4 regions of the Mesorhizobium sp. M0518 genome follow, and region 4 is predicted to be linked to each of the others. Evidence: riboswitches for the same ligand, from Rfam matches in the RefSeq annotation. Region 4 holds a riboswitch; each other region holds the start of a gene.
The links. A riboswitch is a leader RNA that binds a small molecule or an ion and turns the genes downstream of it on or off. The one in region 4 is predicted to bind cobalamin.
Positions count from the first base shown of each region.

Region 1: linked by a shared signal. The riboswitch ahead of metE (5-methyltetrahydropteroyltriglutamate--homocysteine S-methyltransferase) and the one ahead of NKI66_RS07050 (CbtB domain-containing protein) in region 4 are both predicted to bind cobalamin.
Region 2: linked by a shared signal. The riboswitch ahead of NKI66_RS22220 (ABC transporter ATP-binding protein) and the one ahead of NKI66_RS07050 (CbtB domain-containing protein) in region 4 are both predicted to bind cobalamin.
Region 3: linked by a shared signal. The riboswitch ahead of bluB (5,6-dimethylbenzimidazole synthase) and the one ahead of NKI66_RS07050 (CbtB domain-containing protein) in region 4 are both predicted to bind cobalamin.

Region 1 is NZ_JAMYQY010000024.1:69,928-77,566, forward strand. Features, by position in the region: gene NKI66_RS27605 (alpha,alpha-trehalose-phosphate synthase (UDP-forming)) at 598-2,004, shown strand; cobalamin riboswitch at 2,563-2,764, shown strand; gene metE (5-methyltetrahydropteroyltriglutamate--homocysteine S-methyltransferase) at 2,860-5,211, shown strand; gene NKI66_RS27615 (cytochrome-c peroxidase) at 5,656-6,711, opposite strand.
Region 2 is NZ_JAMYQY010000016.1:40,870-48,508, forward strand. Features, by position in the region: gene NKI66_RS22200 (MFS transporter) at 1-963, shown strand, start outside; gene NKI66_RS22205 (D-arabinono-1,4-lactone oxidase) at 977-2,278, shown strand; gene NKI66_RS22210 (DSD1 family PLP-dependent enzyme) at 2,275-3,414, shown strand; gene NKI66_RS22215 (GyrI-like domain-containing protein) at 3,419-4,252, opposite strand; cobalamin riboswitch at 4,546-4,752, shown strand; gene NKI66_RS22220 (ABC transporter ATP-binding protein) at 4,915-5,703, shown strand; gene NKI66_RS22225 (ABC transporter substrate-binding protein) at 5,749-6,696, shown strand; gene NKI66_RS22230 (FecCD family ABC transporter permease) at 6,832-7,639, shown strand, end outside.
Region 3 is NZ_JAMYQY010000003.1:350,550-358,188, forward strand. Features, by position in the region: gene NKI66_RS06595 (TetR/AcrR family transcriptional regulator) at 1-199, shown strand, start outside; gene NKI66_RS06600 (hypothetical protein) at 485-1,468, shown strand; partial or broken gene bluB (5,6-dimethylbenzimidazole synthase) at 1,591-2,304, opposite strand; cobalamin riboswitch at 2,320-2,499, opposite strand; gene NKI66_RS06610 (histone deacetylase family protein) at 2,621-3,547, shown strand; gene NKI66_RS06615 (exodeoxyribonuclease VII small subunit) at 3,551-3,802, shown strand; gene NKI66_RS06620 (DUF2277 domain-containing protein) at 3,914-4,180, shown strand; gene NKI66_RS06625 (pirin family protein) at 4,220-5,140, shown strand; gene dxs (1-deoxy-D-xylulose-5-phosphate synthase) at 5,270-7,183, shown strand; gene NKI66_RS06635 (hypothetical protein) at 7,332-7,625, shown strand.
Region 4 is NZ_JAMYQY010000004.1:59,263-66,901, reverse strand. Features, by position in the region: gene cbiB (adenosylcobinamide-phosphate synthase CbiB) at 1-966, shown strand, start outside; gene cobO (cob(I)yrinic acid a,c-diamide adenosyltransferase) at 1,238-1,852, opposite strand; gene cobU (bifunctional adenosylcobinamide kinase/adenosylcobinamide-phosphate guanylyltransferase) at 1,854-2,369, opposite strand; gene NKI66_RS07055 (CbtA family protein) at 2,362-3,156, opposite strand; gene NKI66_RS07050 (CbtB domain-containing protein) at 3,172-3,351, opposite strand; cobalamin riboswitch at 3,388-3,584, opposite strand; partial or broken gene NKI66_RS07045 (MFS transporter) at 3,650-4,847, opposite strand; gene NKI66_RS07040 (heparan-alpha-glucosaminide N-acetyltransferase) at 5,071-6,069, shown strand; gene NKI66_RS07035 (methyltransferase family protein) at 6,066-6,542, shown strand; gene NKI66_RS07030 (MerR family transcriptional regulator) at 6,795-7,181, opposite strand; gene mgtE (magnesium transporter) at 7,339-7,639, opposite strand, start outside.

The sequences.
Region 1 (7,639 bases), on a different contig from region 4:
CGCAGAATCGCATCACGGGCCGGGCAGCCTTGGCGGCAGCGACATAGTTTCAGTTCATTTCAACAGGTGCTGGCACCTACTGGGTGTATCTCTTATCCGAACAATCGACAATTACCGCAAGCACGGTCCGCTCGATCGCGTCGCCAGCTATTTTTCGCGATAAGCAGGTTCTTGAGGGCGCCGAAGCGGAAACACGACAATCCGTCGCCATTTGCTCCCACGCTCGTCAGATTCTCGTCAGCAGGGGGTGTGCGAATTTGGAATTCCAGTTGCTCCATCTGGGGGAAATATTCAACGGAGGCATGAAATGGATGCATTGAACAACGCCAACTCGCCGCGCCGGAACCTCACATGGCAAACTGGGGCTGTTCGCGAACTAATCACTTTTGAACAACCCATGAGAGACTTGCCACAGGAGCCAGAACAACAAGCCGAAGTTGGCCCGTCCCGTCCTGTTGTCTCAGCCGCAGACCAGCGCTTCAACACGGCGGCCCAGCAGCCACATAGGAGTTGCTTATCGCAATTTCCAATCGCGGTGCGACTGTCAATTCTGATCAGCCCAAGACAGGCGGGCTTTCGGCGGCCCTGGAGTGCGTTGTGGAGCGTTCCGGCGCGGTCTGGGTAGGTTTTTCCGAGCATCTGGGCGACGGCGATAAGCAACAGGTGCCCCTCGTACAGCGTGGCAAAGGTCAAATCGGGTGGCTCGCTGGGCCGGCAGCGGACTATCCTCGGTACTATCAAGGTTTTGCAAATTCAATATTGTGGCCGGCGCTCCACTCGCTGCCGGACCGGATCTCAGGCTCGGAAGAGGATTATAAAAGTTATCGCGACGTCAATGCCTTCATGGCGCGCGCGGTGTCCGAATTGGGAGATAACGCAGTCTACTGGGTTCATGACTATCATTTCCTGCCGCTCGGCGCTGATTTGCACAGACTCGGTATTGACCGGCCGATCGGCCATTTCCTGCATACGCCATGGCCCGAGTCTGACATGATGGAGCGCGTGCCCAATTCTGGCGAGCTAATGAAATGTATGCTCGAGTATGATCTGCTCGGTTTCCAGACCGACCGTGATGTGAGCAATTTCCTCGCCTGTGTCCAATCTCATTTGGGGCTGGAGAGCAAGGACGGGGTCGTTTTCTCGGACCATGGCCAGACGCAATGCCAAAAGTTTCCTATAGGTATCGATCCGAAGCAATTCGAACAGTGTGCCGCAGATTCGCTTGAGGCGCAGAAAGCCTACATTTCGCAGTTGAAACTTGGTGGAGCAAAGCTAGTTATCGGCGTCGATCGGCTCGACTACACCAAGGGCATCGACAATCGGATTAAAGCTTTCGATCTGCTGGCAGTCGAGCCGCAACGTGTCTCGCTCTTGCAAATCGCAACTCCCTCACGTGGCGACATCCAAGCGTACAGCGAATATCGGCGCGACGTCGAAAGACTCGTCAATCAAGTCAACAACCGGCATGGCACGGACGAGTGGATGCCGATTATCTATGAGAACAGGTCGTTCACCCAAGCTGAGATCGCGGGTCTTTACAGAGCCGCGCGTGTTTGCGTTGTGACGCCGTTGCGCGATGGCATGAATCTTGTGGCGAAAGAATACATTGCTGCACAAGATCCGAGCGACCCTGGCGTTCTGGTGTTATCGAAGTTTGCCGGCGCGGCCGAAGACTTCGGCGAGGACGCCCTGCTGGTAAATCCGAGGCTCTCCGACGAGATAGCTACCGCGATCTCAAGAGCGGCCAGCATGCCGCGCGAAGAACGCATCCAACGCTGGCGGAGGATGATGGACAAACTTGAAGCGTATACGATCCACCATTGGTCAGCGGACTTCGTTCGGCAACTGGACAGCAGCCGGGTTACGGTCCCTGCGGATCACTTCCACTATGTTGGCTTGGGCTGGATCAGCGAGGCCCAAATGCCTTCGTATCGGACCGAGCCAGAATTGCACACCGCGCTGACGCGTGCACTTTATAAAAACTGGGTCCTGCCGATCGTATGATGCAGAATATGAAGCACGCGAGCTTTGCCTGCATTTGCGCATCCCTCAATGCCGAGCGCTTGGAGAGAGAGATACTTATCCTGACCGCCTGAATGCGGCTTAAGCGGCTTATCGGGACCACAGTCGGGCTTTGCATCAGACCCTTGAGCCAGGCTCCGTCAGTGTGGTCTCTTGCCGCCGAGCGGAGTCATCACGATTGCCTAGTCACCCGTGATGACGACTGGCGTGCCAATTCCCGCGGTTTGGCGCTCACTCCGAGAAAACCGCTTCTACCACGCACGCACGACTTGCCGCCGCATCGTTAGACATCGCCACCAATGCGATCTTCTGCATTCTAATGACGTTGTCACGCGCTTGAAGTCTCGTCCGAAATCCTTCATCGGCGACCTGCGAGGGATGTCGCAGCCCGACAGGGATCCATTAGTTGGACAATGGTGGCAGCGGAGCAGCGCCGCCAATGCGACTGAATATTTCACAATGTTAGACAAGCGTAAAAGCGAAATCACATAACGACATAAACATTTCGTTATGCGTCATTGACAAAAGAGCGGACTGCTGTGATTGTCTGCGTGTCGTGGTTCTCGCGTGCGGCGCTGCCGCAGCGGAGCTAAGAGGGAAGCCGGTGCAATGCCGGCGCTGCCCCCGCAACTGTTAGCGGCGAGCCAACCCCACTCATGTCACTGAGGCGAATACCCTCAGGAAGACGGGTAGAGGCTATGACCCCGCGAGCCAGGAGACCTGCCACGGCGAATTACGTCCACGGGCGGGGTGTCTCGGTGGCCGCTGCAAGCCGGCGTTCGTGCCGGCCTGCTAGCGCCTTCCTTGTCATCGGCGCCCCAACCATCGGGGTATGACATGACTGACTCTCAGGAAATTCCTGTAGCAACGCTCGGCGTGCCGCGCTTCGGTCGTCGGCGAGAACTGAAATTCGCGCTTGAAAGCTACTGGTCCGGAACATCGTCCGCTGGCGACCTTCTCACGACGTCGAAGGCGCTCCGTGCCGCTAGCTGGGAAGAGCAGCGCGATCGCGGCGTGTCGAAAATCCCGTCGAACGACTTCTCGCTTTACGACCATGTGCTCGACGCCGCAGCCATGGTCGGGGCCGTTCCATCCCGTTACGGCTGGAATAGCGGCGAGGTCCCACTTGACATCTACTTCGCAATGGCGCGCGGCAACCAGGGTCAGACGGAGGATTGTGGACACGCTGGTCACCAGGAGCAGGCTCATGGACCTGGTGTAACCGCGATGGAAATGACCAAGTGGTTTGACACCAACTACCACTACATTGTGCCGGAACTCGATGATGATCAGGCGTTCGCCCTCTCGTCATCGAAGCCGGTCGATTACTTCCTCGAGGCTAAAGCTCTCGGCATTCACACACGCCCAGTCATCCTTGGACCCATCACCTTCCTCAAGCTGGCGAAATCGCCTGCCGAGGGGTTCGGTCCCATCGCGCTCCTACCGCGGCTGCTGCCCGTTTACGAGCAAGTCCTGCAGAAGCTGAAGCTGTCGGGAGCCGACTGGGTGCAGATCGATGAGCCAGCGCTTGTCCTCGATCTGAACCCGAACGAACGAGCTGCGTTCGAATTCGCCTATGGCCAGCTGTCGAAAGCCGCGCCCGAGCTGAAGATCATGCTGGCTACGTATTTCGGGTCGCTGGGAGACAATCTCGAAACCGCGGTTTCTCTGCCCTTGGCCGGGCTGCATATTGATCTCGTGCGCGCTCCCGAGCAGCTGGAAACGGTGGGTCGGCTCGCTCCGAAGGATCTGGTGCTCTCGCTTGGCTTGATCGATGGCCGCAACGTCTGGCGTGCGAACCTGCCCGCCATTCTCGACCGCATCAAACCGATCGTCGCCGGCTGGCCCTTGGACCGCGTCGAGATCGCGCCTTCTTGCTCGATGATGCATGTGCCGATCGACCTGCGCATGGAGACGGAACTCGAGGCGGACATCAGGTCGTGGCTCGCCTTCGCGGCCCAGAAGACCGACGAGCTGGTCTTGCTGGCCCGGGCCCTGTCCCAAGGCAGGGATGCGGTGGCAGGCGCGTTGAAAGCGTCTGCCGAGGCTGCCGCCACGCGCGTGACATCCACGAGGATCCATGACCCGCTTGTTCAGGGGCGGATCGCTAGCATTGAGGACAGCGCGAAGCGACGAGAGAGCGCTTTTGGCGAGCGCTCCAGAGTCCAAGCCGGCTCACTCGGGCTGCCGCCGTTCCCGACGACGACCATCGGGTCCTTCCCGCAGACGCCGCAGGTACGCAAGGCGCGGGCCGCTCATGCGAAGGGCCAGCTGAGCTATGTCGACTATGAGACGTTCCTGAAGAAGGAGATCGAGGCTGCAATTCGCTGGCAGGAAGAGATCGGGCTGGACGTGCTGGTGCACGGTGAGTTCGAGCGAAACGACATGGTACAGCATTTCGGCGAGCAGTTGTCCGGCTTCGCGCTCACCCAGCATGCCTGGGTACAAAGCTATGGGTCGCGCTACGTGCGTCCCCCCATCATTTTCGGCGACGTATCGAGGCGCAATCCGATGACAGTGCGCTGGTGGCAATTCGCCCAGTCGCTTACGGAAAAGCCCGTGAAGGGAATGCTCACAGGCCCAGTCACCATTCTCAACTGGTCTTTTGTTCGCGACGACGTACCCCGCTCCGAAGCCTGCCGCCAGATCGCGCTCGCCATCCGCGACGAAGTGACGGATCTCGAAAGGTCCGGCGCAAGGATGGTCCAGATCGATGAGGCCGCCTTTCGCGAAGGATTGCCACTGCGCCAATCTGACTGGAAAGTCTATCTCGACTGGGCTGTCGAATGCTTCCGGATCGCTTCAACGGGTGTAAAGGACGCGACTCAAATTCATACCCACATGTGCTATTCGGAGTTCAACGAGATCATTCACGCGATCGCTGAAATGGATGCGGATGTCATTTCGATTGAGACGTCGCGCTCGAAGATGGAACTGTTGGACGCCTTCACGAGCTCCAAATATCCGAACGAAATCGGTCCCGGCGTTTATGATATTCACTCACCACGCGTCCCGGAAGCCGGCGAGATTTCGGACTTAGTCATGCTTGCCCGCGAGCGACTGTCCGACGGCCAACTGTGGATAAACCCGGACTGTGGCCTCAAAACACGCAAATGGGAGGAGGTCCGCCCTGCCCTCATTAACATGGTCGCTGCAGCACGCGCGCTCCGGCAGAAAGTGCAGGCGTGAGGCTTCTCTTCCTCACCGTGTGGGGAGTTGCCGACTGGCGGATGTCGGCCGGGAATATGCCAAACCGATCACACTCTTGGAAATAAGCCACTCGGCGAAAATGTGCGATTTTTCTTCGGCACGTGTCCTCATCCCGCAGAAATATGAATGTGACACTACGCTATAGTATTGGTCCTTGGGAACATACAGGCCCCGCGCCTCGAACAAATCGTACACACGTCGTTTCTCAAAGTAGACTGCTTGGCACGTTCGCTCAGGCGGCGACAATATATGGTGCTGCGCGTCTGTCCGCTTCCCCAGTTGATTCGCGCAGACTACGGGCGAAGTGGCAGGTTTCGGGTATTGCTAGCCTCCCGCCAATTCGGAGATGGATGTGGCAATTCGTGTGGCACAAGTAAAAGCCGCAATCATTTTCGATTGCGACGTCCGCAGCCAGTTAGCCCTTTATTTTCCTGAGATCTGCGTTACAGGCCGGGGCGTTGTCGCCGTTTCGGAGGGTAAGATGGGATAGGCGACCTCGGGTGCCTCTCCGGTCAGCGAGTTGAGGAAGGCAACAAGCAGGTCAACTTCTTCGTCCGCCAGTACTACGCCAAGCTGGGTGGTCCCCATGATGGCGACGGCCTGTTTCAGATCCCAAACCTTGCCCGAATGAAAGTATGGCGCGGTGAGTGCAACGTTGCGCAGCGGCGCCACGCGGAAAACATAGTAGTCATCGGCTGCATTGGTGACCGCAAATCGGCCCTTGTCTTTGTCCGGCAGGACCTCGGCGCTGGGCTGTTCCACGAGGCCGAATGGGAAATAGGCTTGCCCACCAACGTTGATGCCGGCATGGCAGGACGAGCAGCCTTTATCCATGAAAAGCGCCAGGCCCTGTTTCTGTTCGGAAGTCATGGCAAGCTCATCACCATTCAGGAAGCTGTCGAACGGGGCCGGTGTGACCAGTGTCGCCTCGAAGGCTTCGATCGCCTTGGCGAAGTTGTCGAAGGTGACCCGATCGGCTTCAGCCGGAAAAGCTGCATCGAACCACTCGACATATTGCGGCATGGACTTGAGCGTGGCGATGACTTGGTCCGGTGTATTGGCCATTTCGATGCCGGCTTGGACCGGTCCCTTCGCCTGAGCCTTCAGGTCTGCGGCACGACCATCCCAGAACTGAGCGATGTTGAAGACAGCGTTCAGTACAGTCGGCGCGTTGCGCTGTCCCTTCTGCCAACCATGGCCGATCGAGGTTTCGTGATTGTCGTCGCCGCCGGTGGCCAGGTTGTGGCACGAGTTGCACGACAAGACGCCTGACGCCGAGACGCGTGGATCGAAGAACAGTGCCTTGCCGAGAGCGATCTTTTCCGGGGTGATCGGGTTGTTGGCGACTGTCGGCGTGGTGGATGGCAAAGCCCTGAAGGTGGCCAATGCCGTATCTCTGAGGCCGGTGGGGATCGAATCCGCAGCAAAGGCGGTGGGTGCCAGCAAGGTGACAGCCATCGTTCTGAATAGGATTTTCATAAATGGTCTTCCTGCGTCGTGCACGCAGCCACTATGCGATCTGCGGCTCATGAACGCCCTGAGCTAGATCAGTTGAGGGAGAGGATCGGGGTCTGGCACCTGTTTTCGCGGCTGAGCTGGGACCCTCTTGGAAGTGATCGCTCTTCTCGATTGGACTTCAGGGAGGAGGAGTATCCCTGCTCGGCAACCGTTTGTATGCATCAAAGCACGTCCTGAGGGCGGCTTCGTAGATTCGGTCACTGCGATCTTCCCGCCATCGTTGAGAAAGTCGATAGCATCCGCAAGAATGGCAATCTCTTGCACGATGTGCGCTGCACGCCTTGCGAAAAGTGACCTTCTGAAACCTCAGGGTTCATTCGTTCCTCCTGACCGGCTGATTGCGTGAATCGACCTTATCGACACCCGCCGACTGCACATTGTGATGTCACCAGCGATGGCGGTTTCAATACCTAAGCAGCGATGGTCTATGCGACAGTATGGATGTCCTATCGGAATAGCCGGTCCGCCTTGTCGACCGTCACACCGGCATATAGTTCCGCTTCTACGAACATCCCATCACGCGAGGAAAGACATGGCCAATACGCGCAGTATCGCCAATCTAGCCCTTGTGCCGGCGCGGCGCTTGAGCAGGTCCACCGGCTGTAACTGCCTCACACCTCGATCCACAGATCCTAGGCGATGACCACGTTGTCGTCGTCATTTGACGGACGCGGGGCAGTGGCCCATAAGCGAGCCACCGCAAACTGTGCGGTTGCCAATGCGTAATGAAGTGAATTGGAATGATCTTCGGTTTGCGAAACACGCACGTCCGACGCAGCTTGCGTTGACAGAGGCGGTTTTACGCGCAATAGCACTTCCGCCGGCCTATTTTTGTGGAGTTCAATTGTGGTTCGGCCAAGGGAGCTGGGCGCCGGACCGGCCCCGTGTA
Region 2 (7,639 bases), on a different contig from region 4:
GTCGTGGCGATGCTGCTTTCGGCGCACCACATGCGCTGGAAAAGTGCCGTCCTTCTGCTGCTGCTGGCGCTGGCCAATGTGTGGACGGCCTATGCCGCGAGCGCCGGCACGCTGATTGCGGCCCGCGCCCTGGCCGGGCTCGCCGAGGGCGGTCTGGTCGCCATCGCCACCGAACTGATCGCCCGCTCGCGGCGCGCCGAGCGCATCGGCGGCTATTTCGTCACCATGCAGACGCTGGCGCAATGCGCGCTCGCCCTGTTGCTGGCGCTCTATGTAATCCCGGCCGCAGGGTCGGCAGGGGGCTTCATCGTTCTTGCCGTCGTCTGCATCGCGTCTCTGGCGGTCGCCTTCACTGTTCCCGGTGACTATGCCGACCTGCCCAAGGAGGAGAATTTGGCCAATGTGCTGACGGTTCCTTCACTCACCGCGCTGCTGTCGGTCTTCTGCTATTTCATGTTCTTCGGCGCGGTCTGGGCCTTTCTGGAACCGCTTGGCGCACAGTATGGCATCGATGCCCGCACCGTCGGCCTGATCGTCTCGGCCAGCCTCGCCGTACAGGTCCTGGGGGCGATGACGGCGACGGCGTTCGAAGCACGCATCGACTATCGCCTTGCCATCGCGGCGATCGGCGTCGTCGCGCTTGTCAGCTCCCTGGTTCTTGCCAGTAGCCCTGGCCTGACGACGTTCTGGGTCGCTGCCTTGGCTATGGGCTTTATCCTGCTGTTCATCGTGCCCTACCAGATACGTCTGGCGATCACCGCCGACGAGACGCGGACCGCTGTGCTGCTGGTGCCGGCGGCCCAGCTTTTCGGCCTGGCGATCGGACCGATCGCGGCGTCGCTGCTCATCGATGGCAAGGATTTCCGGCCGGTGCCGGAATTCGCCGCCGCCAGCGCGGTGGCCAGCGTGGCGCTGCTCGGTCTGTTCGTCCTTGTGTCACGTCGCCGTCGTGCGGTTGCCTGAGCGGGGAGGTGGGATGTCAAACATTTGGAGCAACTGGTCGGGCTTTGTAAGTGCCGAGCCCAAGCTGATCGCCAGCCCCGGCGATGCCGGTGAGCTCGGTGATCTCGTCCGGACCGCGCCTGGCCCGGTGCGCGTCGCCGGCGCCGGTCATTCCTTCACGCCGCTGGTGAAATCGCGGGGCACGATCCTGTCCCTGGAGAGGCTGGAAGGGCTGGTCTCGCACGATGCGCAAAAACATCAGGCGCGGGTGCGGGCAGGAACCCGGCTCGGCGCGCTGATGGGCATCCTGCAAGGCATCGGCCAGGGCCTGCCCAACATGGGCGATATCGACCGCCAGGCGATCGGCGGCGCGCTGGGCACCGCCACGCACGGCTCGGGACCGACGCTCGGCGCCTATCACACGCAGCTGGAGACAGTGCGGATCGTCGACGGGCTTGGCAAGGTTCGCGACTTCAAGCGGGCAGGGGATCAGGACATGATCCATGCCATCGGCGTCGCACTCGGCGCTTTCGGCGTGCTCACCGAAGTGACGCTGAACAACATCGCGACCTACCGGCTGCGGCGCCGCAAATGGGTGCTGCCGATCACTGAGATGCTGCGGGAGTTCGAGACGATGATGGCCGCGCATCGCTCGGCCGAATTCTACTACATTCCGTTTTCCGGCTACGCGCAGTTCATCGCCAGCGATCTCAGCGGCGCCGCACCCACCGCACGGCCGCCGGAAGAGGACGAGTCGGGTTTGAGGACACTGCGCAGGCTGCGCACCTCACTTGCCTGGCTGCCATCGCTGCGTGGCCGTCTGATCCTGGGCGCCATCGCCAAATTGCCGGCCGAGGACTACGTGCAGGACTGGCTCAACGTCTATGCCAGCGACCGGCAGACCAAGTTCAACGAGATGGAATATCATTTGCCGTTCGAGGAAGGGCCGAAGGCGCTGGCCGAGATCATCGAGCTGACCGAGAAGCGTTTTCCCGAGGTCTATTTCCCGATGGAGGTGCGCTCGGTCGCGCCGGACCAGTTCTGGCTTTCGCCATTCTACAACAGGCTGACCTGCTCCATCGCCATCCACCATGATGCCGCGAGCGATCCTTTGCCGTTCATGCGGGCGGCAGAGCCGATCTTCCGCAGATATGGCGGCCGGCCGCATTGGGGCAAGATGCACAGCCTGAAGGCGGCGGATCTGAAAAAGCTCTACCCGCGCTGGGACGATGCCATGGCGGTGCGCCGCGACATCGATCCGCAAAACCGCTTCGTCTCGCCCTACATGGCCGGCCTGTTCGGCATCGAGCCCAGTCCTTTTGGCATCGAACGATGAGTGCCTATTTTTCCACCCTCTCGGATGCGCTGAAGACCGCCGGCATCTTCCAGCCCTGCCTGTTGCTCGATCGCGACCGGCTGGACAGCAACATTGCCCTGGTGAAAGACAGGCTCGACCCCGGCCTTGCTGTGCGGTTGGTCGACAAATCGCTCGCCTGCCTGCCGCTGCTTGCGCATATCGGCAAGGCGCTCGGCACCAATCATGTCATGACCTTCCATCCGCCGATCAGCGAGGCGGTGCTGAAGGCGTTTCCGGATGCCGATCTGCTGTATGGCAAGCCGATGCCTGTCGATGCGGCAAGGGCTGTGCTTTCGAGGGGCGCGGTCGACTGGTCGCGTGTCTGCTGGCTGATCGACAGCGAGGAGAGACTGGCGGAATATGGCGCCCTCGCTGGCGAACTCGGCATCGGCCTGCACATCGCTTTCGAGATCGATGTCGGGCTGCATCGCGGCGGGTTCGCCAATCCTGAGGCCTTGTCGAAGGCGTTGAGCGCGTTGCCGGCCCGGCTGCATTGCGAAGGCGTCATGGCCTACGAGGCGCATGCGCCGCTCATTCCCGGCCTTTTCGGCGGACCGGCAAAGGCATTGGCCAAGGCGTCGGCGCAGGCCTCGGCGTTCGTCGCCTGTCTCGGCGCCGACCAGCGCCGTATCCTGAACATCGGCGGCAGCAAGACCGCGCTGCTTCATCATGGCGGCATGGCCAACGAGGTCTCGATGGGCTCGGCCTTCGTGCTGCCCAGTGATTTCGATACGCCAGGCCTCGACGGCTTCCAGCCGGCGGCCTTCATCGCCACGCCGATCTTGAAAATGGTCGAGCCGATGCTGCCTGGCCCGCCGGCCGTCACCCGCCTGCTGCAGGCGCCCGGCCGCTTCCCGCGCAAGGGCTGCTATCTCTATGGCGGCAAGTGGATGGCCGAGCCCGTCTTCCCCGAAGGCATGAAGGCGAATGGGCTGCTCGGCCTGTCCTCCAACCAGCAATTCATGGGCTTGCCCGCCGACGCGACCGCAAAACCCGGCGACTACGCGTTTCTAAGGCCGACGCAGAGCGAAGCCGTGCTGCAGCAGTTCGGGTCGATCGCTGTGTTTTCCGGCGGCGGGATAGTCGATCGCTGGCCGGCGCTGCCGATGGCCTGACCGACTACGCCTTCACCGGTATCCAGATCTCCAGCCCGCCATTGCCGCTGCGTGGGTCGAACTCAGGGCCGTAGCGTTCGAATTCCGGCGCATCCGATATCTCGTGGCCGGAAGCCGGCAGCCATTTGTTCCAGATCGTGTTGACCGTGCGGCGAATGGTCGAGATGTGTTCGCGGTGGGCAAAGACCGCATATTTCTGCGCCGGCACCCGCACCCGGTAGAAGTCCTTGGGCAGGTCGGAAAAATCAGACACTTCGACGCCGGCGATGTAGTCGAAATTGCCGGCATCGTCGCCGTTGACGCAGACGCCATAGGCGACGTCGCCGGCCTCGCCCGGAATGTTGCCGATATAGGGGCCGAAGCGCTGCCATTGCATCGGGATGGCGGCGCTGGTTTCGCAGCTGTAGCGTTCGCCGAGGCCGGCGATCAGGAACGGCCGGCTGGTCTCGAAACGCGGTGGTTCGAGATTGGTGAGGAAGGACTGGTCCATCAGGATCGGCTCCACGAGGTCGAGCTTGTCGAGTGTGCCTTGCGCGCGCACCAGTTCCGGCGTGGTGCCGAACTGATCGCGGAAGGCCCGGGTGAACGCCTCATGCGAGTTGTAGCGGGCGTCGAGCGCGACGCTGAGGATGTCGGGCGCCCCGCCGGCCAGCTTGCGCGCCGCCTCGGTCAGCCGGCGTGAGCGCATGTAGCCCATCACCGACCGGCCGGTGGCGGCCCCGAAAGCCCGCGTCACATGAAAACGCGACACCCCGCTGCTTTGCGCGACATCGTCGAGTGTAACAGCCTCCGGCAGATGACTTTCGACGAACCACAGCGCTTTCTCGGTCGGGTTCATTTTGCTCCTCGCATTGGCCAGATCATCCTGCCGTTTCCTGGCGCGGCCAGTTTGATCGAAATTGCGCATCCCGCGCAATCGCACCGATCCCGTCACAGTCGCACCGATATGGCGCAGCGTTGGAGCGCCCCTTGCCGCCGACGAGCCAAATTCGGCAGGCTTCGCTTGACAGCGCCAGGCGGCATCCTCTAAATGCGTAATGTTATTACATATCGAGAGCGAGAAATGCATGTTTCCCCTAGCCGGCCCACCACTCCGTCCGAGAAATCCATTGCGAAGCGATTGGGGGAAATCTACGCTGAAGCGGTGATGGTCCCCGAGTCGAAAGGCGAGGGGTGAAAAGGGAACACGGTGAGATCCCCAGGGGTCGAGGCCGTGGCTGCCCCCGCAACTGTAAGCGGCGAGCAAAATCCGTGAATGCCACTGGCCGGCAAGGCTGGGAAGGCAGGATGGCGCAACGACCCGCGAGCCAGGAGACCTGCCATCACTGAGTTGACCGGACGGGGTGTGCCGGGAGGAAACGCGAATCCCGGTCTTGTCGGCCGCTTCGCCAGCTTCCTTCCGTCGCCAGTTTTGGAAAGTGACGGAAAGTTGGACGGCTCTATCGATCATCGCATCATCGTGTGCACGCTTTGCCATCCCGGCAATCTGGCGGGCAGCCGATGCCCGTAGCGCTTCTCGAAGCCCGTGACCTCTGCGCCATGGCGAACGGGCGGGATCTGGTCCAGGCGGTCAGCTTCTCGGTGGCCGCTGGCGATCGCCTAGCCATCATCGGTCCCAACGGCGCCGGCAAGACGACGCTGCTGCGCATGCTGTCGGGCATGCTGCGGCCAAGTTCCGGCGAGGTGAACCTCGGCGGGCGCCGGCTGGACAGGATTTCCGCCGCCGAGCGGGCACTGCATATCGCCGTGGTCGGCCAGACCGACCAGCCCGATCCGCGGCTGGCGGTGATCGACTATGTCGAGCTGGGCCGGGTCCCGCACGCTCGGCTACGGCGCAGGAGCGAGGAGCGTGACATTGTCGTCGATGCGCTGCGCCGGACCGGCCTGCTGCCGCTGCTTGGCCGCACCATCGGCTCGCTGTCGGGCGGCGAGCGCCAGCGCGCCCAACTGGCCCGCGCCATCGCCCAGCAGCCAAAGATCCTGTTCCTCGACGAGCCGACCAACCATCTCGACCCGCGCGCCCGCGGCGAACTGCTCGACCTCGTGGCAGGCTTCGAGATGACGGTGATCGCGGTGCTGCACGATCTGGCGCTGGTGGCACCGTTCGCCACCAGGGTGGCGGTGATGAACCATGCCCGTCTGCAAGCGCTCGCCGCACCGCGCGAAGCGCTGACCCAAAAGCTGATTCGCGAAATTTTCGGCATCGATGTGCTGCGTCTGCGCCATCCGACCGAAGACCGCGAACTGACGGTGTTCGATGTTCCGAACCGTGCCGCGCCGCCATCCTGATTGAAGCCGTCCCATATCGATCATCCCGTCCACAGGAGCAAACCCTTGAAACGCCTTGCTTTTTCGCTTGCCTTCTCGCTGCTGGCCTCGACAGCCCTGGCCTTCCCGGTAACTGTCGACAGCTGCGGCAAGCCGCTGACCTTCGATGCGCCGCCGAAGCGCGCCGTCATCCAGGATCTCAACATGGCCGAGATGGCTTTCGCGCTGAAACTGCAGCCGTCGATCGTCGGCCTGACCGGCATCACCGGATGGTACAAGGTGGGTCCTGAGTTCAAGGCCGAGCAGGGTTCGATCCCGGAACTGGCGCCGAAATATCCGACGCTCGAAAACCTCGTCGCGGTCGAGCCCGATTTTTTCTTCGCCGGCTGGTATTATGGCATGAAGCCGGGTGGTGAAGTGACGCCCGACACGCTTGCTCCGCACGGCATCAAGACGCTGGTGCTGACGGAAAGCTGCGTCCATCTCGACAAGAGCCGCCCCGCCGCCTCGATGGACCTGCTCTATGGCGACGTCGAAAAGCTGGGCAAGATCTTCGGCAAGGAGGCCGAAGCTGAGAAGCTTGTCTCCGGCTGGAAGACGCGGCTCGCCGACATCACCGCCAAGGTCGGCGACGCCAAGGGAACGCGGGTCTTCCTCTATGATTCCGGCGAGGACAAGCCGTTCACCGCAGGCAAATTCGCCATCCCCAGCGCCATGATATCAGCCGCCGGCGGCGACAACATTATGGCCGACATGGACACCAGTTGGGGCAATACGGACTGGGAAACGGTGGCGTCGCGCAATCCGCAATTCCTCATCCTGCTCGATTACCAGGATGGCGGTGGCTACAGGAAACTGCTCGATTTCCTGAAGGCGCATCCGGCCATGAAGGAGACCGACGCGGTCAAGAACGAGCGCTTCGTCGCCCTGCGCTATGCCGAACTGACGCCGGGACCGGCCAACATCGAAGCCATCGACAAGATCGCCAAGGCCATGCATCCGGAAGCGTTTTGATGCCTGTCGCCCAAAAGTGCGCAGCGGTTTTGGGGCAACGACATGCATGAACAAGAGATCCTGGAAGTACGTCGCACGCGTCCTGACAGACACGACGCATTTCCAGGCTTGCGTCATCCGGCATTTGCACTGGCCATGATGGTGGGAGCGGCGGCGATCGCCGCTCTCGCTTTGCTGTCGATCGCCTATGGCTCGACGCTGATCCCGCTGACCGACGTTGTTGCAGCACTTGGCCGTGCAGTCGGCTTCAGCGGGCACGACGTGGCAGGACCGGTCGGCAAGATCGTCGTCGACCTGCGGCTGCCGCGCACGATCCTGGCCATCTGCGTCGGCGTCGGTCTCGGCGTCGTCGGTGCGCTGCTGCAGACGGTGACCCGCAACGACCTTGCCGACCCGTTCCTGTTCGGCCTGTCGTCGGGCGCCGCCGCGGGTGCGGTTTCCGTCATCACCGTCTTCGGCGACAGTTTCGGCATCTGGACATTGCCGGTCGCGGCCTTCACCGGCGGCATATTGGCTGCCGGCGTCGTGCTGCTGCTGGTTGCGCGGGTGAGGGGGCAAGGCCCGGAGCGGCTGATCCTTGCCGGCCTTGCCGTGTCCTTCATGTTCACCGCCTTGACCAACTATCTTGTCTTTGCCGGCGATCAGCGCGCCGCCCACTCCGTGCTGTTCTGGACCATGGGCGGCCTTGGCCTGGCGCGCTGGGATAATATCTGGCTGGGCGCGCTGGGAGCAGGCACCATTCTGGCTTACGCGCTGTGGAACCACCGCCGGCTCGATGCTTTCCTGGCCGGCGAAAACGCCGCCGAAAGCCTGGGCGTGCCGGTGGCGCGGATGCGAAGGATGACCTTTCTCGTCGCCGCCTTCTCGACGGCGATCCTGGTCTCGGTCGCCGGCGTCATCGGCTTCGTCGGGCTGATGATCCCGCATCTGTCGCGGCCGCTGG
Region 3 (7,639 bases), on a different contig from region 4:
CGCGCTGCAGGAGGAGGGGGTCGTTGTCTCCAGCCTCGACCCCGAGACCGCCTCGCGACTGATCATCGGAGCGAGCAGCCAGGCAGCGCAACGGATCGCCAATTCGAACGACCCCGAAACGACGTCGAAGAAGGTGGTGACGGCGTTCAAGCAACTGCTCGAAGGCCTGCTCAGGAAGCCGGATCCGCAGTCGAATTGAAGTTCTCACCGGAGCTTTCGTGCCGGCAGCTGTTCACGATAGGAATTTTTTCTTGACACCGTGCCCTCAGCTAAGGTATATATTCATCCATGGTGCTGATTTGCGCCAGTGACCCGCCGCACAGGCGGGTTTTTCGTTTGATGCTCCGTCAGCCAACGCGCTGGCGGGCTCCGAACCAACCCGTTACCCCGAATTCGTCGCCCTTTGGCGTCAGGGCCGGCAATTGACAATCGCCGGGTTGAGTCCATCCTCTTCCACCATCTCTGAGGCGGAGATTCGGGGCACATGTGGGATTTTGAGATCGGCCGGTCGGTGTCCATCATGATGCGGACCTGGCCGTTCATCGTTTTTCGCATGATCGTCTATTTCGGCATCACGCTGGCCTACATCATGGCGACCGGCACCGGTGCCTCTGTCGGCTATGGCGTCGGCCATATCTCCACTGATCCCGACGGGCCCATGTCCTTTGCCCTGTGGGGCGGCGTGGTCGGGTTTGGCATCGTCTCGATCGCGGTCTACTGGATCCGCGAATACATCCTCTACATCGTCAAGGCCGGCCACATCGCCGTCATGGTTCATCTGATCGACGGCCGCGACATTCCCGGCGGTCAGGACCAGATCGCCTACGCCAGGGATATCGTGACCCAGCGTTTTGCCGAGGCCAACACCCTTTTCGTCGTCGACCAACTCGTCAAGGGTGCCATCCGCGCCATCACCGGCCTGCTCGGCGGTATCGCCGCCTTCCTGCCGATACCGGGCCTGAGCGGCCTGGTCTCCTTCATCAACACCGTGATCCGCCTGTCGCTGACCTATGTGGACGAGATCATCCTCGGCTACAACATCCGCATCAATTCAGCCTCGCCGTTCGAGACTGCGCGCCAAGGCGTCGTGCTGTATGCCCAGAACGGCAAGGTCATGGTCAAGAACGCCGTCTGGCTGGCGGTCATCATGTGGGGCGTGTCATTCATCATCTTTCTGATGATGCTGGCGCCTGCTGGCGCAATTCTGTTCCTGATGCCTGGTCAGCTCGCCGGCTGGGCTTTTGTGCTCGCCATCGTCTTCGCCTGGGCATTCAAGGCGGCGTTCATTGAACCCTTCGCCATCGCCTGCTTGATGCAGGTCTATTTCAAGACCATTGCGGGCCAGGTGCCGGATCCCGCCTGGGACGCCCGGCTGGCCGAGGCGTCGTCGAAGTTCAGAGAGCTCAAGGACAAGGCGCTGGCCTCCTTCGGCGGTTCGCGCTGGGGTACGGCCGGCGCCACACCCTGATCCGCTGGGCGGGTGATGTCTGGTGAGGCAGGAACGGTGTTGAGGCGCGCCACGGTGGATTTGAGCTGTGTCTCGCCTTGCCCGGAAAAGGTCTCGCTCATGATCAGCTCCGGCAGCGGCAGCCGCCGTCCCCAGCCATGCGTTTCAAGGTCCGGTTTGGGAGCGAACTCGGAAACACGGCCGACGCAGAGATAGGCGATCGGCGTTACGTGGTCCGGAATGGCCAACAGCCGCTTCAGCGCCTCAGCATCGATGATGCTCACCCAGCCGACGCCAACGCCCTCGGCACGCGCGGCCAGCCAGAAATTCTGCACCGCGCAGACCGTGCTGTAGAGATCCATCTCCGGATTGTGCCAGCGTCCCAGCGGCGAACCCTTCGAGCGCTGCCGGTCGCAGGTGATACAGATGTTGAGCGCGCTCTCGCAGATGCCTTCCAGCTTGAGCTTGCGATACAGCGCCTGTTTTTCCGCCTCGATCGCCGGCAGTTCCTGCTCGCGCGCGGCCAGGAACAGGTCGCGCACCTCCGCCCGTCGTTTGACGTCGCGAATGACAATGAAATTCCATGGCTGCATGAAGCCGACCGACGGCGCGTGATGGGCGGCAAGCAGCAGCCGCGCCAGCACGTCGTCATCGATCGCGGTGGGCAGGAAATGGCTGCGCACGTCGCGCCGCGTGAACATGGCGCGATAGACCGCATCGCGCGCATTCTGGTCAAATCCATCGTCAATGGCAGCGGTCACATGTTCCGGCATCGCTTGTCCCCTTGCGATTGCAGATTCAAAACTGACAGAGCGTACTTTGTGCGTCCAAGTAGACGCACGTCGCTCTGATGCCATCCGCCTGACCACGCGGATGACAATGCCTGCCAGGCCGGTCTTCTGGCTCGGGATCAACCCGCGTCCGGTGCCTTCCCGTCATCGACAGTGGCATTTACCGGCGCGGTCCCCCTCACAGCGTTGGGCACGCCACGGAATTCAACCGTGTTCCCGATTCTCCCGCTTGCGGCGGGCACCAGGCAGTACCAGGGACCTTACGCCGAAGCGCCCGCGGGGCCAATGCCTGCGGCGACGCGAATGGACGCAGTCGCGATTTTCCCCAGTCATCGGCCGCCCGTGCATGGCCTTTGTCGATCCGGGTCACTAGATTAGGACGATGACCACCCGTCTCTACACCCATCCGATCTTCCTCGAGCATCTCACCCCGCCCGGACATCCCGAGCGGCCCGACCGCTTACGCGCCATCGAGCGCGTGCTCGACGACGAAGCCTTTGCCGGGCTCGATCGTATCCAGGCGCCGGAAGGCGACGAGGCCACCATCCTCTACGCGCATCCCGCCGATTTCGTCGCCCGCGTGCGCGCCGCCATCCCCGACGAGGGGATTGCCCGCATCGATGCCGACACCACTGCCAGCCCGAAGAGCTGGCAAGCGGCGATCACCGCGATCGGCGCCGCCAACGCCGCCGTCGATGATGTCTTTTCGGGCCGCGCCGACAACGTCTTCGTCGCCGCCCGGCCGCCCGGCCATCATGCCGAAAAGACCACGGCGATGGGCTTTTGCCTGTTCAACACGGCGGCGATCGCGGCGCGTTATGCGCAGAAGAAACACGGTGTCGAGCGCGTTGCCGTCGTCGACTGGGACGTGCATCACGGCAATGGCACGCAGGATATTTTCTGGGACGATCCGTCGGTGCTCTATTGCTCGACACACCAGATGCCGCTTTATCCCGGCACCGGAGCGAAGACCGAAACGGGCGCCGGCAACATCGTCAACGCACCGCTGGCGCCGCAGACCGGCAGCGAAGTGTTTCGCGATGCCTTCCTGTCGCGCGTCCTGCCCGCGCTCGACAATTTCGCGCCCGACCTGATTATCATTTCGGCGGGGTTCGACGCGCACCACCGCGATCCGCTGGCCGAGATCAATCTGACCGAGGATGATTTCGACTGGGCGACCGGCCAGCTGATGCAGCGCGCGGCACGCCACAGCGGCAACCGGCTCGTCAGCCTGCTCGAGGGCGGCTACGATCTGCAGGGATTGGCATTTTCGGTCGCCGCCCATGTCGGGCGACTGATGAAAGGATGAATGATGGCCGATGAGACCAACCAAGACGTCAAGGCGATGAGCTTCGAGCAGGCACTCGATGCGCTGGAGAAGATCGTCGATGATCTGGAGCGTGGCGACGTACCACTCGACCAGTCGATCAGGATCTATGAGCGCGGCGAGGCGCTGAAGGCGCATTGCGACCGGCTGCTGAAGGCCGCCGAGGACAAGGTCGAGAAGATCAGGCTGTCGCGCGACGGCAAGCCGGTTGGAACGGAGCCACTCGACGCGGATTGAGGCTCGGTCCGAACGATGGCCTCGCCTCACCGGTTTTTGGACATGATCATGATCGAGGATATAACTCGTTCCGATTGAAACAGCTCAAGGACAAGAGGAGATACGGAAGCGATGTGCAGAAACGTCAAGACCCTGTTCAATTTTGATCCGCCGGCAACCCATGACGAGGTGCGCGACGCGGCTCTTCAGTTCGTCCGCAAGCTGAGCGGAACCACGCGACCCTCGAAGCAGAACCAGCACGCCTTCGACCATGCCGTCGAAGCCATCGCCGCCTCGGCGCACGAGCTGCTCGAATCGCTCGAAACCCACCAGCATCCGCGCAATCGCGAAGAGGTGGCGGCCAAGCTGCGGGCAAAGGCGGCGATCCGCTTTGCCTGATGCGGCCAGGCGGCCTTCGACCACCGACAAGGAGAGTCCATGAGCTTCTTCCCCGGGAAAGACCCTGAGGCAGGCGATGCCTTCGCCAGCGATCAGATCGAATTGATGGTCATCCCGAACGCCAAGGACATCGGTGGTTTTCAGGTGCGCCGTGCCCTGCCGACGGCAAAAAGGCGGCTGGTGGGGCCGTTCATCTTCTTCGACCGCATGGGTCCCGCGGTCCTGCGCGCCGGTCAGGCACTGGATGTCCGTCCGCATCCGCATATCGGCCTGTCGACGGTCACCTATCTGTTCGACGGCAAGATCCGGCACCGCGATTCACTCGGCACCGAAATGGTCATTCAGCCCGGCGACGTGAATTTGATGACCGCCGGCCGCGGCATCGTCCATTCGGAGCGTACGCCGGAGGAACTGCGTGGCGCGCCGATGTCGGTATCCGGCCTGCAGACATGGTTGGCTCTGCCGGACGACAAGGAAGAGGTGGCACCGGTTTTCGAGAATACCGCAGCGCTTCGGCTTCCCGAGATCGAAGCCGAAGGCGTCAACGGGCGCCTCATCATCGGCGATTTCCAAGGATTGCGGTCGCCGGTCAGGGCCGACACGGAGACGCTCTACGCCGACCTGCGCCTGGCGCCCGGCGCCAGCGTGAAAATCCCTGCCGATGCGGAAGAACGCGCCATTTACACGCTGGAGGGCGAAGTCTCGATTTCGGGCGATGTGTTCCCAGCCGAACGGCTGCTAGTGTTCCGTCCCGGTGACGAGATCGTCGTGTCGTCGCAGACCGGGGCGCATTTCATGCTGTTCGGCGGCGCCTCTCTTGGTTCGAAGCGTTACATCTGGTGGAATTTCGTCTCGTCGTCCAAGGAGCGCATCGAACAGGCGAAAGAGGAATGGAAGACGGGCCGCTTCGACATCGTTCCCGGAGACGAGGAAGAGTTCATCCCACTGCCGGAAAGCTGATGCCTGTCACCCAAAAGTGGCAGAACGAAATGCATAGACAAAAGATTAGGGCCTGATCCGCGTCACTGACACGCATTTACTTTCGCCGGCCGGCGGCCTATTCGCCCATCAACCGAAAGCCCGAGCACCGTGAACGCAACGCCGCATACGCCGCTTCTCGACAAGGTCCGCATCCCGGCGGACCTGCGCACGCTTGCCGAAAGTGAACTGCCGCAATTGGCGTCCGAGCTTCGCGCCGAGCTGGTCGACGCCGTGTCCCGCACGGGTGGTCATCTGGGCGCCGGGCTTGGCGTGGTCGAGCTGACAGTGGCGCTGCACTATGTCTTCAACACCCCCGATGACAGGCTGATCTGGGATGTCGGCCACCAGGCCTATCCGCACAAGATCCTGACCGGCCGCCGCGACCGTATCCGCACGCTGCGCCAGGAAGGCGGTCTGTCCGGCTTCACCCGCCGCGCCGAGAGCGAGTACGATCCCTTTGGCGCCGCCCACTCCTCGACGTCGATATCGGCCGGCCTCGGCATGGCCGCCGCCCGCGATCTCTCCGGCGGCCGCAACAACGTCATTGCCGTCATCGGCGACGGCGCCATGTCTGCCGGCATGGCCTATGAGGCGATGAACAATGCCGGCGCGCTCGATGCACGGCTGATCGTCATTCTCAACGACAACGACATGTCGATCGCGCCGCCGACCGGCGCGATGAGCGCCTATCTGGCGCGGCTGGCCTCCGGCAAGGCCTATATCGGCCTGCCCGATTTCGGCAAGAAACTGACGTCCTATCTCGGCAAGCGCGCGGATCGTGCGATCACAAGGGCAGTCGAGCATGCACGCGGCTACGTCACCGGCGGCACGCTGTTCGAGGAACTCGGCTTCTATCACATCGGCCCGATCGACGGCCACAATCTGGAGCATCTGATCCCGGTCCTGAAAAACGTCCGCGACAATGGCGAAGGCCCGGTGCTCATCCATGTCGTCACCCAGAAGGGCAAGGGCTATGCGCCGGCCGAAGCCGCTGCCGACAAATATCACGGCGTCAACAAGTTCGACGTCATCACCGGCGCGCAGGCCAAGGCGCCAGCCAACGCACCGGCCTACACCAAGGTGTTCGCCGAAAGCCTGGTCCAGGAGGGCCGCGAGGACGACCGTATCGTCGCCGTCACCGCAGCCATGCCGAGCGGTACCGGCCTCGATTTGTTCGGTGAAGCGTTCCCGTCGCGCACCTTCGATGTCGGCATCGCCGAACAGCACGCGGTGACCTTCGCCGCCGGCCTTGCCACCGAAGGCTACAAGCCGTTCGCGGCCATCTATTCCACCTTCCTGCAGCGCGCCTACGACCAGGTCGTCCACGACGTCGCCATCCAGAAATTGCCGGTGCGCTTTCCCATTGACCGGGCCGGCTTCGTCGGCGCCGATGGCGCCACCCATTGCGGCGCCTTCGACACCACCTTCCTGGCGACACTGCCGGGTTTCGTCGTCATGGCCGCCGCCGACGAGGCGGAGCTGCGCCACATGGTGCGCACCGCGGCAAGCTATGATGACGGCCCGATCGCCTTCCGCTATCCGCGCGGCAACGGCGTCGGCGTCGACATGCCGGAGCGCGGCTCGGTTCTCGAAATCGGCAAGGGCCGCGTCGTCAAGGAGGGCACCAAGGTTGCATTGCTGTCCTTCGGCACGCGGCTGCAGGATTGCCTGATCGCCGCGGAGGAGCTAGGGGCTGCCGGGCTGTCCACGACGGTCGCCGACGCCCGTTTCGCCAAGCCGCTCGACGAGGATCTGATCCGGCGGCTGGCCCGCTCGCATGAGGTGCTGGTGACGGTGGAGGAGGGCGCAGTCGGCGGCTTCGCCAGCCACGTGCTGCAGTTCCTCGCCCATGAAGGCCTACTGGAAAGCGGCCTGAAGGTGCGCCCGCTGGTACTGCCCGACGCGTTCACCGACCACGCCAAGCCGGAAAAGATGTATGCCGATGCCGGGCTCGATGCTGCCGGCATCGTGCGCACCGTGTTCGTGGCACTCGGGCACACAGTCCACGCCCAGCGCGCCTGAATCAAAGTCTCAATGACTTGAATCGGTTTGCCGGCCAACGATCTTAACGCGTTGTTTACGCTGACGTTTGGCGCTTTGCTTACCGTGTCTGTTGGCCGTTTTTCAATGGCGCCCTGCTAGATCGTGATCAGGCAGGGAGACAACAACAATGAAAACGCTTCTGTGCGGTGCAGCGCTTTGCGCCGTCATCGTCGCGCCGGCCACAGCCGAAACGCGCTATGATCGCAGCCTCGAAAAGGCGGCGATGGGCATCATCGCTGGCAAGATGGGCGACATCCGCGGCGGCTTTTCATTCAAGCAGGTGCCGCAACTGGTGGTTCTGCCGGCCCCTGTTTCCGCGCCTGCGGTTGCCATCGAGCCTGCACGCGAGCAAGCTTCAGGAGGGCGTGAGGATGGGTTGTCTCCAGCCGTCGAGCGTCCGGTTCCGCGAAGCGTATTCTGAGCTGGAGAGCAGCA
Region 4 (7,639 bases):
TCAGTCCTGATCGCTTTCCTGTCATTGGCCGTCGAATTCGCCCTCGGTTACCCCGATTGGCTGTTTCGCGCCATCGGCCATCCGGTGACGTGGTTCGGCAGGCTGATATCCTTTCTCGACCACAGGCTCAACCGCGCCACTGATCCCGACGCGCTGCGTCGCAAGCGTGGTGTCCAGGCGCTGCTGGTCATCGTGCTGGTGCCGGCGATAATTGGCCTGGGCGTGCAGATCCTGTTCTGGTTTGTTCCCATGGGCCTCGTCATCACGGCCCTTCTGGCAACGTCGCTTCTGTCGCAAAAGAGCCTCTATGAGCATGTCGAGGCGGTGGCTGACGCGCTCGACACCGGCGGCCTGGCTTTGGGCCGCGTTGCCGTTTCGCGGATCGTCGGCCGCGACCCTGAAACGCTCGACAGGGCCGGCGTCTGCCGCGCGGCGATCGAGAGCCTGGCCGAGAATTTCTCTGACGGCATCGTCGCCCCCGCCTTCTGGACCGGCGTCGGCGGCCTGGCCGGCGGCGCCGCCTACAAGGCCGCCAACACCGCCGATTCGATGATCGGCCACCGCACCCCGCGCCACGAGGCGTTCGGCTGGGCAGCGGCGCGCTTCGACGACTGGATCAATCTGCCGGCGTCGCGGCTGACGGCGCTGCTGATCGTGCTGGCGGCGTTCCTCGTCAAAGGCGCTGATGCGAAAAATGCCTGGCATGCGGTATTGCGCGACGCGAAAAAACATCGCTCACCCAATGCCGGCTGGCCGGAAGCGGCGATGGCCGGCGCGCTCGGCCTGTCGCTCGCCGGGCCGCGCAGCTACGGCGGCGTACTGGTCGACGACGTCTTCATGGGCGAAGGTGGGCGGCGCGAAGCCGACAGCCTCGACATCAGGCAGGCGCTGAAACTCTATCGCGTTGCCGACTATCTGCTGATCGCCCTGTTCGGGTTGGTTTCGGTCGTTGTCATCGTGACGTGATCTCACGCTCCCCCTTGTGGGCAGGGCTATCGCATATGGAATTCCTGAGATGTCTGCCCGGCACGGACCCCCACCCCTAGCCCCTCCCCACAAGGGCGAGGGAGACTTCCGCTGGCGCCGACCCAAGCGAATCGCCTGTCTTTTCGGCGCCAAAGAAGAATTAAAGGCACGCGGCAGCGTTCCCTCCCCCTTGTGGGGAGGGTTAGGGTGGGGGTCCCTCTTCGCAAGAATCCATATGCGATAGCCCTGCCTTCAAAGGGGGTAAGAAGCCTCAGAACTCGATCCCCTGCTGGGCCTTCACGCCCGCGGAAAAATGGTGCTTGGTCACGCCCATTTCGGTGACGAGGTCGGCCGCCTCGATCAGCGCCGGCTTGGCATTGCGGCCGGTGACGACGACATGCAGGTCCTCGCGTCGCGCCTTCAGCGCCGCAACCACTTTGTCGAGGTCGAGATAGTCGTAGCGCAGCGCAATGTTCAGTTCGTCGAGCACCAGCAGGCTGATCGACGGATCGGCCATCAGTTCGAGCACCTTGACCCACGCGGCTTCGGCGGCTGCGATGTCGCGCTTCAGGTCCTGCGTCTCCCAGGTGAACCCCTCGCCCATCGCGTGCCAGACGACGCGGTCGCCGAAGGCGGCGAAAGCATCCTTCTCGCCGGTGTGCCACTTGCCCTTGATGAACTGGACGACGCCGACGCGCTTGCCGTAGCCGAGCATGCGCAGCGCCAGGCCGAAGGCAGCTGTGGTCTTTCCCTTGCCCGGTCCGGTGTTGACGATGAGCAAGCCCTTCTCGACCGTCTTGCTCGCCACCTCGGCATCCTGCACCGCCTTGCGCTTGGCCATCTTGGCGCGGTGGCGTTCTTCGCCCTTATCGTCGATGTCGGTCATGTCATTTCACCTTGAGCGGCAGCCCCGCCACCATCAGCAGCACCGTATTGGCGACAGCGGCGACCTGCTGGTTGAGCCGGCCGGCGGCATCGCGAAAGCGGCGCGCCAGTGCATTGTCCGGCACGATACCCTGGCCGACTTCATTAGACACCACGAACCATGGCCCGCGCGGCCGCGACAGCACGTCCGCCAACCGACGGCATTCAAGCTCGAGATCGTGATCGGCCAGCATATGATTGGTCAGCCACAGCGTCAGGCAGTCGACAAGCACAGGCTGGCTGTCGGGCAAGGCCCCGAGCGCGCCGGCGAGATCGAGCGGTGCGTCGATGGTCGTCCAGCCTTCGCCACGCCGCGATCGGTGCAACGCGATGCGTTCATGCATCTCGTCATCCCAGGCTTGCGCCGTGGCGACATAGGTCCAGGGCGGCGGCAAGGCGGTCGCCAAAATTTCGGCGTGCGCGCTCTTGCCGGAGCGCGCGCCGCCGATGAGGAAGGTCAGTGTCTTGCGATCAGGCAAAGCTGTCGCGCAGGCTGGTCGCGGTGCCGGTGAAGCGGCCACGCACCACACCGACGACCGCGCCGAGCACCAGCCAGAACACCAGATTGGTCACGGTCACCGCCACCACGAACTGGTGATGCAGCCCTTCCGGAATCGCCGTCCCGTAACTGTCGGGCTGCGGTGCACCGACAACATGCGGTGCGACGATCAAAAGGACGGCAAGGATCGCCAGCGGCAGCGACTTGCGGAACGCGATCAGGCCGAGACCGGCAGTGGTTGCCGCCACCGTTGCCCACCACCAAATCTGCCGCTGGGTGAGATCGGCGGCCGGCATGGCCGGCAGTTCCGGCGGCAGGCCGAGGCCCGGCGCCAGCGTGAACACGGCAAAGCCGGCAAGGCCCCAGAACACGCCCTGGCGCCAGCCACCGATGCCGCCGGCGAATTCGGAGACCGCGACCAGGATCAAGGCGAAGCCGATGCCGGTGACGATATTGGCAAGCACGCTGAAGGCGAAACGCTCGAAACCCTCTGCCGGCGCCCAACCTTCGTCTGCCGGAGCGGCTTCCGCCGCAGCCGGGGCAGCAGAGCTCATCGCATCTCCCGCCGGAGCAGTTGTGCTCATGGCATTGCTATCCGTTGCGGCCGGAGCGCCATGGTCATGGTGATGCCCGCCGCCCGCCTGTTCGTAAACTTCCGCCTTCAGGATCAGCGGCACGGTGGCATAGGCCTGCAGGCAGGCGAGGACGACGCCGGCCACGAGCCCTGCGATCGCCGCGATGAACACGACGTTGCGAAACAGATTCATGATGTCAGCCCCTCGTCAGTGGCAGGGAAACGCCATCGAATGGCGATAGTCGTGAGCCGCATTATGGACGGCATCGATATGCGAGAAGCCGACAAAGCCCATCACGAAAATGCCGAGCAGCGCGGCAAGCGCGAGCTGCATGAAGCGCGACTGCGAGGAGACGGAGGCGCCGAGGGAGACGGAAGCGGTAGTCATGTCTTGTCCTTTCGCCCTCCACCCGAGGGCATCGAAGTCAGTTTCCTGTCGCCGGCAGGTCTCCTGGCTCACGGATCAGCGTCCTTCCCCACCTTCCCGAAGAAAAAATCCTCAGTGGTTTATGGAGAGGACTACCGCACACAGTTGCGGGGGCAGCCACGGCATTGGGCGAAATTCGCCCTCACCGCATTCCCTCTTGGCTCCAAAATGGAACCGGCGACACCGGTGACTATAGGCAGAATCCTCGCTTCCGGCAAACCAAATTCCGCCGGTGACCATTGCGAATGCGCCATGAAGGTCAAAGTGATTTCGGCAGATAGCGCCACGTCACAAAGCCGCAGACCGCCGCCAGCAGGCCGAGCGTGACGAACACCGAGCCCAGGCCGAAGAAGGCCAGCGCCACCGAATAGACCAGCGGCGGCGTCAACTCGGAAAAGTCGATAGGTGCGGTAGACCGCTGCCATCTGAGATCTTTCATAGGAGCGCACCGAGCGCATGAAGGCGGTCGAGCCGAGGGCGTCGAGCGCAATGGTGAAGAAGGCACCACAGAGCAGGAAGGCGCCGGTAAGCAACGGCACGGTTTCGCCGACGAAGCCCGCCGCCAGCAGCGCGGCTGACATGGCGAAATAGGCAAATGTCATGGTTCCGCGGCCACCAAAGCGCTTTCCTGCCTTGCCCCAGAAAATCGCCATGAACAACAGCGCGTTGCCGGCCGAAACCAGCAGGCCACCGGCCAGCTTGCCCTCGCCCGTGATGACCATGAACAGCGGCCCATAGACGAAGAACGTCGTCCAGAAGCAGGAGCGGCCGAAGGCAATCAGCCAGGCCAGTCTGAGCCTGGGCTGCGCGACGAAACGGCCGATATTGGCGAGCGGATTGACAGGGCGCGTCTTGCCCGGACGGATGGACTGGTTGTCGCCGAGGCGGTAGGTCCAGAACAGCGCCAGCAGGGCAAACGCGAACACCGCGACCGCACCATGCGCGGCATAGATGCCGAAGCGCGTGTAGAGGAAGATGCCGAGCGTCGGCCCACCGGTCCAGGCCAGCATCGACCACGCCATGCGCAGCGATTCGGCCTGCATGAAGTCGGTCTTGCGGATGTGGTCCATGATGTAGAGGTTGAGCGTGATCGACAGCGCGCTGGCGCCCATCACCCGGCACAGCATGCCGGCCAGTTGCCCGGCGAGCGTGTCGGTGATGAAGAACAGCGAGCCGACGGCCAGCAGGCAGGCGCCTGATGTGTAGACCCAGCGGCGGGCAAAACGGCGGATCAGCATCGGCATGAACAATGTCACCGACAGGCCGAGCATCGCCACGACTGTGTAGAGCATCGACACGATCTGCTCGTTGTGCAGTATCTCGTAGGCCTGGATCGGGATGACGCTCGACACCGTGGCGCGGGCGAAGGATTCAACCGCATAGAGCGACGCGAAGGTGCGCGCGTCCGCGGCCTTGAGAGCCGGCAGCCAGATCGGATGGCGCACATGGGTGGACATTGCTTTCCCCGAAGCAGATTCACCGGGTGAAATCTGACGTGGCGACCCCAGTGCCAATAAGAGGAAACCGACGTGCATCCGGCAAAAGCGAAGCCGGCCAAAGGCTTCCCGGCACTGGCCCAATGCCGCGGCCGATCCGGCGTTATCGGCAGGATTGCCGGTCTTCTTTTGTGCGGGGCAACCGTGATAGTCCTCCAGCGGGGCTGAATCAGAATGCGAGACCATGAGCATCCAAACGCCGACCGCACCCGTTCAGGATCGACCAAAGCGCATCGTCGCCATCGACATCGTGCGCGGCACCGCGCTGATCGCCATGGCAAGCTACCATTTCACCTGGGACCTGGAGTTCTTCGGCTATACCGATCCCGGCCTGACCGCCTTCGGCTGGTGGAAGATCTACGCGCGCGGCATCGCTTCGACCTTCCTGTTCCTGGTCGGCGTCAGCCTGTATCTCGCCCATGGCCGACAAATCCGCTGGAACGGCTTCTGGAAGCGGTTCGCCATGGTCGCCGGAGCCGCGATCGCGATATCGGTCGTCACCCGTATCGCCACGCCGGATGGATTCATCTTCTTCGGCATTTTGCACGAGATCGCGCTGGCCAGCCTGCTCGGCCTCGCCTTTCTGCGGCTGCCGGCACTGCTGACGCTTGTCGTCGCCGCGCTCGTCATTGCGGCGCCTGTCTATCTGCGCCTCGAGGCGTTCGATCACCCATGGCTGTGGTGGGTAGGCCTGTCGGCGAACAATCCACGCTCCAACGACTACGTTCCGTTGTTTCCATGGTTCGGCGCCGTGCTTGCGGGCATCGCGGTGACGAAACTCGCCGCCGGTTCAGGCGTGCTTACCCGGCTTGCCGAATTGGCGCCCGGTCGCTGGGCCAACCCGCTGGTCTTTATCGGCCGGCACAGCCTGGCGTTCTACCTGATCCACCAGCCATTGCTGATCGGCTGCGTCTGGCTGTTCTCGCAGATCATGCCGGCGCAGGTCGAAACCCCGCAGGTGAATTTCCTCAAAACCTGCCAGCTGTCCTGCGAGCAGTCGCGCGACACCGAGTTCTGTACGAGCTACTGTGTCTGCATGCTCGATACGCTCGAGGGCGAGGCGACGCTTGATCGGCTCTACAACAACGACCAGACTGCGGAATGGAAGACGCATCTGTCCGATCTCGCCGGCATGTGTACCGCCAAGACGGACAGCAAGTTGATGGAGGAAGGGGTCAAATGACCGAGAACCAGCCGAAGCCGGGGCTCATACCGTGGCCGCCGCTGATCTACACCGCCGCCATCGCCATCAGCATCGCGCTGGGCCTGCTCTATCCCCTGCCCTGGATCGGTGACCTCCTGGGCGACATTCTTTTCGCCGCCGGCTGGGTGGTGCTGCTTGCCGTTGCAGCGCTCTGGGTCACCGCGATCCGCACCATGGTCCGCGCCAAGACCACGCTGAACCCGAACGCTGTGCCCGATCACCTGGTCACCACGGGTCCCTTCGGCATCACCCGCAATCCGATGTATCTGGCCAACACCCTGCTGTTGATCGGCGTCGCCTTTGTCTCGGGCATCGTGTGGTTCCTGCCGCTCGCCTTCATCGCCGCCTATGCCACGCAAAAAATGGCGATCGAAGGCGAGGAAAAGATGCTGGCGGCAAAATTCGGCAAGAAATACCGCGACTACGCGAAACGCGTGCGCCGCTGGATTTGAGCTGGCGCTCCGGTTTCCATCGCGGAGAGGTTTTGACAGGTGCACACTTCGGCGATTAGCCTAAGTCTTGCGAACTTCGTCATCCTAGGGCGAAGCAGGAGCGCAGCTCCGTCGCGGAGACCCTAGGATCCATGCCGTGACCTCGGTCTAGGAGTGCAGCGGAGCAAAGTTCTGCGCCGTCGCGGTGCATTGCAGAAGGAATAGACGTTTCCGCTCATTCCGAACGCTAACGCGCGATAGAATCCAGTCCGCTCAGGTATTCACGCCAAGCTCGACCAGCCGCTCCACACAAGACTCCTCGGCCTGGTCGAGTTCAGCCAGCGTCTCCTCGAGGTCGCGGCGCTTCTGCCGGAGATCCTCGCGCTTTTCCTCGATGCGCTTGATCATCAGGTTGAGCTGGCCGACTTCGCCGGGCGGCTCCCTGTACATCTGGATGATTTCGCGGATTTCGTTGATCGAGAAACCAAGCCTCTTGCCGCGCATGATCTGACGGATGAGGTGGCGGTCGGAGGGGCGAAACAGCCGCGTGCGGCCACGCCGCACCGGCTGCACCAGCCCTTCGTCCTCGTAAAAGCGCAGCGTCCGCGTCGACACATCGAACTCACGGGTCAACTCGGTGATCGAATAATATTCTCGCATTGCCACTCCCGCACGCCGAAACCAAGGGGCGATCGCCATGCCGGCGTCACCCTTATGTCCCGAACCAAAACCCATGCCATGCCGGAATCGACATGGCGCCCCGCGCAAGCCTCGCACGGCATTTACGTAAAAGTCAATTAAGCCAAAAGGCGTGCCTTCAGGGCACACCGAACCACCACGTGGCAATGCCGAGAAATGCAAAGAAACCGACGACGTCGGTAACCGTGGTGACGAAGACCGCCGAAGCGACCGCCGGATCGATCTTGAAACGATCGAGCAGCAGCGGAATCAAGATGCCGGCCAGGGCGGCCACGAACATGTTGATGATCATCGCCGCCGCGATGATGCCGCCCAGATTGGGGTCACGGAACCAGGCTGCCGCAACGATGCCGATCAGGATGGCGAAGACGATGCCGTTGATGAAGCCGACACCCATCTCGCGGCGAATGATGCGGCCG